DNA from 4 places in the Leclercia sp. GHBNCSD genome. Region 3 is predicted to be linked to each of the others. Evidence: predicted binding sites of a transcription regulator. Region 3 holds the regulator's gene; each other region holds the start of a gene.
The links. The regulator LexA, encoded in region 3, represses DNA repair genes until DNA is damaged. The targets are predictions, from matches to a motif close to TNCTGTATGTACATACAGNA.

Region 1: a site for LexA is predicted at 1,006-1,025, ahead of sbmC (DNA gyrase inhibitor SbmC). Genes of this name have one in related genera too.
Region 2: a site for LexA is predicted at 1,261-1,280, ahead of metR (HTH-type transcriptional regulator MetR). Genes of this name have one in related genera too.
Region 4: a site for LexA is predicted at 1,161-1,180, ahead of sulA (SOS-induced cell division inhibitor SulA). Genes of this name have one in related genera too.

What each region holds. Positions count from the first base shown of each region.
Region 1 covers NZ_JBQVYO010000001.1:3,641,718-3,643,909, reverse strand. The annotation lists gene ACT3IC_RS17345 (FUSC family protein) at 1-413, opposite strand, end outside; gene sbmC (DNA gyrase inhibitor SbmC) at 516-989, opposite strand; gene dacD (serine-type D-Ala-D-Ala carboxypeptidase DacD) at 1,111-2,192, opposite strand, start outside.
Region 2 covers NZ_JBQVYO010000001.1:2,201,229-2,203,420, reverse strand. The annotation lists gene metE (5-methyltetrahydropteroyltriglutamate--homocysteine S-methyltransferase) at 1-1,194, opposite strand, end outside; gene metR (HTH-type transcriptional regulator MetR) at 1,312-2,192, shown strand, end outside; gene ACT3IC_RS10610 (carboxylate/amino acid/amine transporter) at 2,153-2,192, opposite strand, start outside.
Region 3 covers NZ_JBQVYO010000001.1:1,690,385-1,692,576, reverse strand. The annotation lists gene ACT3IC_RS08265 (diacylglycerol kinase) at 63-431, shown strand; gene lexA (transcriptional repressor LexA) at 541-1,149, shown strand; gene dinF (MATE family efflux transporter DinF) at 1,213-2,192, shown strand, end outside.
Region 4 covers NZ_JBQVYO010000001.1:250,451-252,642, forward strand. The annotation lists gene yccS (YccS family putative transporter) at 1-373, shown strand, start outside; gene ACT3IC_RS01380 (TfoX/Sxy family DNA transformation protein) at 354-983, opposite strand; gene sulA (SOS-induced cell division inhibitor SulA) at 1,201-1,710, shown strand; gene ompA (porin OmpA) at 2,065-2,192, shown strand, end outside.

The sequences.
Region 1 (2,192 bases), 2.0 Mb from region 3:
ATATCCCCGGTCGGCGCACCAATCACCACCGCAAGGGTGATACCGATAAGCAGCGCCTGATAGGGTCGTTTGCCCAGTGCCAGCCAGCCGCAGAGAAACATGGCCGCCGCGCACCACAGCAGCATCAACGGCAGAGAGATAAGCTCCAGTTTCAGGGCAATTAACCCCATTGCCGAGCCCAGAATGGTGCCGCCAATGCGCTCATACGCGCGCGGAACGACGTTCCCCCAAAAGGAGATCGGCCCCATGATGACCACCAGGGTGATCAGCGGCCATGTCCCTTCCGGCACGGCCAGCAGACGCACCAGTAAAAAAGTGAGGATAAACGCCAGCGCGATACGGCATCCATGTACGATGCGGTAATGACGATACAGTCGAATTTCAAAAGGCGTTAGAGATTTGTCGGGGCGCACACGCTCTCCAGCTTTACGGCAAACCCTGATTGTACTGCGTTTTCTGCCGGAGTTGTGCTCCCCGGCAGAAAAACCCTGTTAAGTGTGGGCATTAAGGAACCGTTATGCCATGCGGCTCTGTACCGGAATAAACATCTCAATATCCCAGTAGCCGTCGACATTCCCATCATTCAGATAACGTTCAAAACAGGCTTTTGGCGCGATCTGGTAATCGACATCCTCAAGCAGACTGTCGAAAAACCGATTCCACGGCGTGGCGAAATCATGGTTCTCAACGCGGGCCGTCGCCACCGCGTAGTCGCCTGCCGCCACTTCGGTCAGGATCACCCCTTCACTGTTGGGAGGAATAACAAAATCGTCCGGCACGGTGACAACCGTGTCGCAGCGTAGTTTTTCGGCAGGCACTTCGTCAGGGTTATCATAATAGACCGCCACCCACTCCAGCGGCTGGATCTGACGCCCCTCTACCCACATCATCAGTTGTTCAAAACCCTGCTTAACGGTTTGCTCCCACGGGCCAACCATATGAAAACCGGCAATTTTGCGTTTATTCTGGTGCGTGATGCTGTAGTCCATGCTGCCTCCGATTGTTTACTGTATATACATACACTGTAATGCAGAAAAAAGCGGTTTAACAATAATGACCTGTCTATTATGGGAGCAGGCTCGCACTGTCGCCAGCCTGCTCCTCCAGGCGCTACGCCTTATGGTGCAGATAGTCGCTCAGCCGCGAGAACATCCCGCCTTTACCCACATTCTCCAGCGTCACCAGCGGCCAGTGGGCTACCACTTTATCGCGATCGTACAGTTCGATCTCCCCGACCCGCTGATGGGCGGCAATCGGTGCTTCGAGCTCTTTCTTATCCAGGACATACTTCGCCTTGATGTTCGGCAGCTCCGCCTTTGGCAGTGCCAGCCAGAAGTCCCGATCGGTACCTAACGAGATACGCTCTTTATCGCCGTACCAGATGCGCTCGTTGCCCACCTGCTTACCGTTACGCAGGATCTGCACGGTATCGAAATTCTGCTGGCCCCAGTGGAGCAGTTTGCGCGCCTGATCCTCGCGGCCTTTTGGGCTTTCAGCCCCCATGACGACAGCAATCAGACGGCGCTCACCGTCAACAGCAGAGGCGATCAGGTTAAAGCCGGCGCCAGAGGTGTGTCCGGTTTTCAGGCCATCCACGCTGAGCGACTTGTCCCACAGCAGACCGTTCCGGTTCTGCTGGGTGATACCGTTCCAGGTCAGGCTCTTTTCACTGTACATATGGTAAAACGCCGGCTCGCCGTGGATGATGGCGCGGGAGAGCACCGCCAGATCGTAAGCGGAGCTGTGCTGGCCCGGCGCATCGAGACCATGTACCGTTTCAAAGTGGGTGTCGCGCAAATTCAGCTTTTTAACGTAATCATTCATCATATTGACGAACTGCGGCTGTCCGCCCGCCACGTAATCGGCCAGCGCCACGCAGGCGTCATTCCCGGAATCGACAATCAGTCCGCGGCTGAGGTCGCGCACGGAGACCCGTTCACCCGCTTTCAAAAACATTAGCGAGGAGCCGTTAAAAACCGGGTTCCCTTTGGCCCACGCGTCCTGGCCTACGGTCACCATATCGTCCGGCGTAATGCGATGGCTGTCGATCGCGCGGTCAACCACATAGCCGGTCATCAGCTTGGTCAGGCTGGCCGGATTGCGCTGCTGATGTTCGTTGCCCGCCGTTAAAATTTGTCCCGTCGTATAGTCCATCAGCACCCAGGAACCCGCCTGGATAGCTGGCGGCTGCG
Region 2 (2,192 bases), 510 kb from region 3:
GGCGGCCAGACGTTTCTCAACCGCCGGGTTGTGCACGCGGGTAGAGTGGCGGCGGGCCTGAATTGGCGCGCTCCATGCGGTAATCGCCGCCGTATCGCCGCTGTTCAGCGCATCGCGCAGCAGGGCCAGCTCTTCGCATTTTTGTAGGGCAAAGGCAAACCAGCTCTTCACTTCGGCATCCAGACGGGTTTCGACGCTGAGGTCGATCGGGCTGTGCAGCAGGGAGCAGGATGAGGCGATCCACAGATCGCGTTTACCAACGATCTCTTTAATCTGACCATATTTTTCTGTCAGATCGGCGCGCCAGACGTTGCGACCGTTCACCAGCCCGGCAGAGAGCAGCCAGTCGGACGGCAGACGGGAATGGAGTTCTGCCACGTCATCTTTACCGTGCACCAGATCAACATGCAGCCCCTGCACCGGCAGCGCAGTGATGGTATCGAGATTTGGCGTCACGCCTTCGAAATAGGTGGTGAGCAGCAGCTTCACCTGGCCCGCGAGGGCGTCGTATGCCGGTTTGAAGGCATCCAGCCATGCCTGCGGCAGCTCCAGCACCAGCGCCGGTTCGTCGATCTGTACCCACTCAACGCCGCGTTTCGCCAGTTCGCCCAGCACCTGCTGGTACACCGGCAGGATCTCATGCAGCAGGCTCAGGCGATCAAACTGTTCGCCCTTCACTTTACCGAGCCACAGGTACGTTACCGGCCCCAGCAGAACAGGTTTCACCTGATGGCCGAGGGCCAGGGCTTCGTCCACCTCATCCAGCAACTGGGTCCAGGTCAGTCTGAACTGCTGGCCCTTCACGAACTCCGGCACCATGTAGTGGTAGTTGGTGTTGAACCATTTGGTCATCTCTGCCGCCGCCGCGGGTTCACCCGTTGGCGCACGGCCACGGCCAATGCGGAACAGGGTGTCGATATCTACCGAGCCATCGTTGTTCTGATGACGAGCCGGCACGTTGCCCAGCAGCAGGCTGGTCGTCAGAACATGGTCGTACCAGGCGAAATCGCCCACCGGCAGCAGGTCAATGCCCGCCTGCTTCTGCTGATCCCAGTGGCGGGCACGGAGTTCGCGTCCCACCGCCAGCAGTTCATCACGGGTGGCGTTACCCGCCCAGTAGCTTTCGAGCGCTTTTTTCAGCTCGCGGCGCAGGCCGACGCGCGGGAAACCGAGGGTATGGTTGCGAATTGTCATGATGTGCTCCTTATGGAATTTTCAGTATTTAGCCGTCCAGATGTTTACACTTCCATAATGTGTAGGTACTGTATATTCCTCAAGCGCAAATTGTTCATGGCGAAGTGAAGGACATTCATGATCGAGATAAAACACCTGAAAACGCTCCAGGCGTTGCGGAACTGCGGCTCTCTTGCGGCGGCGGCGGCGGCGCTGCACCAGACGCAATCCGCCCTTTCCCACCAGTTCAGCGATCTGGAACAGCGCCTTGGCTTTCGTCTGTTTGTGCGTAAGAGTCAGCCGCTACGCTTCACGCCGCAGGGTGAGATCCTGCTGCAGCTGGCGAATCAGGTGTTGCCGCAGATCGCCAGCGCGTTGCAGGCCTGCCATGAGCCCCAGCAAACCCGGCTGCGCATCGCCATTGAGTGCCACAGCTGTATCCAGTGGCTGACACCCGCGCTTGAGAACTTCCGCCAGAGATGGCCGCAGGTGGAGATGGACTTTAAATCCGGCGTGACCTTTGACCCGCAACCGTCACTCCAGCAGGGCGAGCTGGATCTGGTCATGACCTCGGATATTCTGCCGCGCAGTGGCCTGCACTATTCGCCGATGTTTGATTTTGAAGTTCGCCTGGTGCTGGCCCCGGATCATCCACTGGCTGCCAGAACGCGCATTACGCCGGAAGATCTGGCGACCGAAACGCTGCTGATCTACCCGGTCCAGCGCAGTCGTCTGGATATCTGGCGTCACTTTCTTCAGCCGGCGGGTATCAGCCCGCAGCTGAAAAGCGTGGACAATACTCTGCTGTTAATTCAGATGGTGGCGGCCCGCATGGGTATTGCCGCGTTACCACACTGGGTGGTGGAGAGCTTTGAACGCCAGGGCCTGGTGGTGACCAGAACCCTGGGCGAGGGATTGTGGAGCCGGTTGTACGCCGCCGTACGCGATGGCGAGCAGCGTCAACCGGTTACCGAGGCCTTTATTCGCTCAGCGCGGAATCACGCTTGCGATCATCTGCC
Region 3 (2,192 bases):
CGGCAGCGCAGCGCGCTTAAGCCACCGTTTCTGACGCTATTTTCGAAGAAAGGTTTCTTTTAATGGCCAACAATACCACTGGGTTAACCCGAATCATTAAAGCTGCCGGCTATTCCTGGAAAGGCATTCGTGCTGCCTGGATCAATGAAGCCGCTTTTCGCCAGGAGGGGGTAGCAGTCATCGCGGCGATTATTATTGCCTGCTGGCTGGATGTTGATCCCATCACCCGCGTACTCCTGATTGGATCGGTAATGTTGGTGATGATAGTCGAAATTCTGAACAGTGCGATCGAGGCGGTGGTCGACCGCATTGGCAGCGACTTCCATGAGCTTTCGGGCCGGGCGAAAGATATGGGCTCTGCCGCTGTGCTGATGGCGATTATCGTTGCTCTGTTTACCTGGGTCACGCTGCTTTGGGGGCATTTGCGATAAGCCTTCAGAAACCGAACAAGTCTCTGGTTTTTTATGCGGTTTGTGGTTCCAAAATCGCCTTTAGCTGTATATACTCACAGCATAACTGTATATACACCCAGGGGGCGGAATGAAAGCGTTAACGACCAGGCAGCAAGAGGTGTTTGATCTCATTCGGGATCATATCGGCCAGACGGGTATGCCGCCGACGCGTGCAGAAATCGCGCAGCGTCTGGGCTTCCGTTCTCCAAACGCCGCTGAAGAGCACCTTAAAGCCCTGGCGCGTAAGGGTGTGCTTGAGATTGTCTCCGGCGCGTCTCGTGGTATTCGTCTGCTCGTTGAAGCAGAAGAGGGCCTTCCGCTTGTCGGTCGTGTCGCCGCCGGGGAACCGCTGCTGGCGCAACAGCATATTGAAGGCCACTATCAGGTCGATCCGGGCATGTTCAAACCGAGCGCGGACTTCTTGCTGCGCGTCAGCGGGATGTCCATGAAGGATATCGGCATTCTCGACGGCGATCTGCTGGCGGTACATAAAACGCAGGATGTGCGCAACGGCCAGGTCGTTGTGGCGCGCATAGATGATGAAGTGACCGTTAAGCGTCTGAAAAAACAGGGCAACACGGTACAGCTGCTGCCGGAAAACAGCGAGTTTTCCCCGATTGTTGTCGATCTGCGTGAACATAACTTTTCCATCGAAGGGCTGGCGGTAGGCGTCATCCGCAACGGTGAATGGTTATAACCTCTTTCTGACAGACTGCGGCAACCCCGCAGTCTGCTTTTCTTTTTTCTCCCGGTCATACACATGTCTCTGCTGACTGCTTCAGACAAGGCGTTGTGGCGTCTTGCCCTCCCGATGATCGTCTCCAATATCAGCGTCCCGCTGCTGGGGCTGGTGGATACCGCCGTTATCGGCCATCTCGACTCTCCGGTCTATCTGGGCGGTGTCGCCATCGGCGCCACGGCAACCAGTTTCCTGTTTATGCTGCTGCTCTTTTTGCGTATGAGCACCACCGGTCTCACCGCTCAGGCCTATGGCGCGAAAGATCCGCTGCGTCTGGCCCGGGCGCTGGTGCAGCCGCTGATCCTCGCGCTCGGCGCCGGTCTGCTGATTGTGCTGCTGCGCACACCGCTTATCGATCTGGCGCTACATATCGTGGGTGGCAGCGAGGATGTCCTGCATCAGGCGCGGCGCTTCCTTGAGATCCGCTGGCTCAGCGCCCCGGCATCGCTGGCTAATCTGGTGCTGCTCGGCTGGCTGCTGGGGGTGCAGTATGCCCGGGCACCGGTGATCCTGCTGGTGGTGGGTAATCTGCTCAATATCGTGCTGGATCTATGGCTGGTGATCGGGCTGAAAATGAACGTGCAGGGGGCCGCCCTGGCGACTGCTGCCGCCGAATACGCCACCCTGTTGCTCGGCTTGTGGATGGTCTGGCGGGTGCTGGCTCTGCGCGGCATTTCCCTGGCGCTGCTGAAAGCGAGCTGGCGCGGCAATATCCGCAAGCTGCTGGCCCTGAACCGGGACATTATGCTGCGCTCGCTGCTGCTGCAACTCTGTTTCGGCGCGCTGACGGTGCTGGGCGCGCGTTTGGGGCCGGAGATTATCGCCGTTAACGCCGTGCTGATGACGCTCCTCACCTTTACCGCCTACGCGCTGGATGGTTTTGCCTATGCGGTTGAAGCGCACTCCGGGCAGGCCTATGGCGCCCGGGAAAGCGGCCAGCTGCGCGAAGTATGGCGGGCAGCCTGCCGTCAGTCTGGCATGGTGGCGCTGGCCTTCGCGCT
Region 4 (2,192 bases), 1.4 Mb from region 3:
GGTGTCGAATATGTCCACGGAGCCGCGGGCAACCGCAGAAACTCGTGAAATCGCATTCCGTTTGCTGTGCCTGAACCATACTTTTACCAGCTACATCGCCGCGTTGGGCGCACACCGCGAGCGGCTCAACAACCCCGCAATCCTGGGGTTGCTCGACGATGCGGTCTGCTATGTTGATGATGCGCTTCATCAACGTCCGGCGGATGAGCCTCGTGTTCAACAGGCGCTAAGCGAACTGGCGCAACGCATTTCACATATTGAGCCAGGCGCAGAGAGCAAGGCGCCTCTGGTGCTGCAGCAGATTGGTCTGCTCATCGCGTTGCTGCCAGAAATTTGCCATCTACAACAGCACGTTAATCAACTGCCGGAGTGACGGGCGTCTCAACCGGCAGCTTTTTGTACCACTCCACCAGCTCCTGGCGTCTGACTTCCGGGAGCGCAGCGACGTGGAGCCCGGTGATCGCCCCTTCCAGCGCAAACAGCACCTTGTAACTGAGGTGCTTGTTCAGCGCTCTGATCTTCAGCCAGCACTGTTCTGCTCCCAGCTCACGTAATGCCTCTTCATTGGTGATGCCCGCTTCATAGAGCAGGATCTCCAGCTGAAAGGTGAGATTGGGTAAATCTTTCAGCCTCTCGCGCTTGTAGCGTTCGCAGCGCTCCCGCCGCGCCGCCTCCAGCGCAAACGACGAGAGCTGCAGAAGCGTTTCACGATCCTGCCAGAGTCCTTCATCGACGCGAAAATAGTTTAACAACACCGGCCGCCCCCGCTTCACCAGCGACAGGAAAGACGAGGCATGCTTTACGCAGTAGGGTGCACTCTCTTCACAGGCCCGCAGGTATAACTCCCCTTCCGACACCATGGCAAATACCGTGTCATCTACCGCCAGAGTGTAACCGCCAAACAGGGCACGATACTGAACCTCGCCCAGAGGAGACAGGTATTCTGCTGATTGATAGATCCGTTCATACGATAACTTTTTCATGATATTTCCCTTTTAAATCATGGAGTAATGATGAAGTCGCTTGTTAACGGATCCGTTAGCCAAAAAATAGGTAACTTATGATTGAACGGCAAGCTGATTTTTCAATACGACTGAATTACAAACCAAATTTGCGAGGAGCTTTCCGAAAATGAGGTTGATCTTTAGTCGCACAGGGGTTACTGTATATCCATACAGTAACTACAGGGCTGGATTGATTATGTACTCTTCAGGCTATGCAAACCGTTCAACTACTTTCTCTTCTACCGCAGGTAAAAGCGCGCTGAATTCCACTGCGCCTGTTTCCACCGGGCTGATTAGTGAAGTGCTCTACCGTGAAGACCAGCCCATGATGACGCAGCTGTTATTGCTGCCACTGTTACAGCAGCTTGGTCAGCAGTCGCGCTGGCAGCTGTGGCTTACGCCGCAGCAGAAATTGAGCCGGGAATGGGTGCAGTCCGCCGGCTTGCCGCTCACAAAAGTGATGCAGATAAGCCAGATGGATCCATGCCATACTGTAGATTCAATGGTGAGGGCGTTACGTACCGGAAATTACAGCGTCGTGATCGGTTGGTTTACGCACGAGTTGACGGAAACGGAGCAACATCGTCTGGCTGAAGCCGCCGAAGAAGGTAATGCGCTCGGCTTCATAATGCGTCCCATTCGAATGAATGCTCTGGGCAACGGACACCTTTCTGGGCTAAAAATTCACTCCAATTTGTATCATTAAGTAAAAATAAGAGTATTCCTGGAATTTTTTTTGCGCCCTCTGTACGCCGTTGGTTCTCTATAAAAAAGCCGCGAAAAGTCTTGTCTGCCGCGGCTTTCTTCATTTTAGCACGCCTTAAATTGCGCAATAAATGTTAAATATTGTGTATACAAAACTTTTTTTTTCATATGCCTGACAGAGTTCACACTTGTAAGTTTTCAGGTACGTTGTAGACTTTACATCGCCAGGGGTGCTCGGCCTAAGCCGAAGATATCGGTAGGTTTACTCTTTGTCCCCGCCCCCCGGTGAAGGATTTAACCGTGACTCTCATTGAGATTCTCATGGCGATTTTTGGATGATAACGAGGCGCAAAAAATGAAAAAGACAGCTATCGCGATTGCAGTGGCACTGGCTGGTTTCGCTACCGTAGCGCAGGCCGCTCCGAAAGATAATACCTGGTACGCTGGTGGTAAACTGGGCTGGTCTCAGTTCCATGACACTGG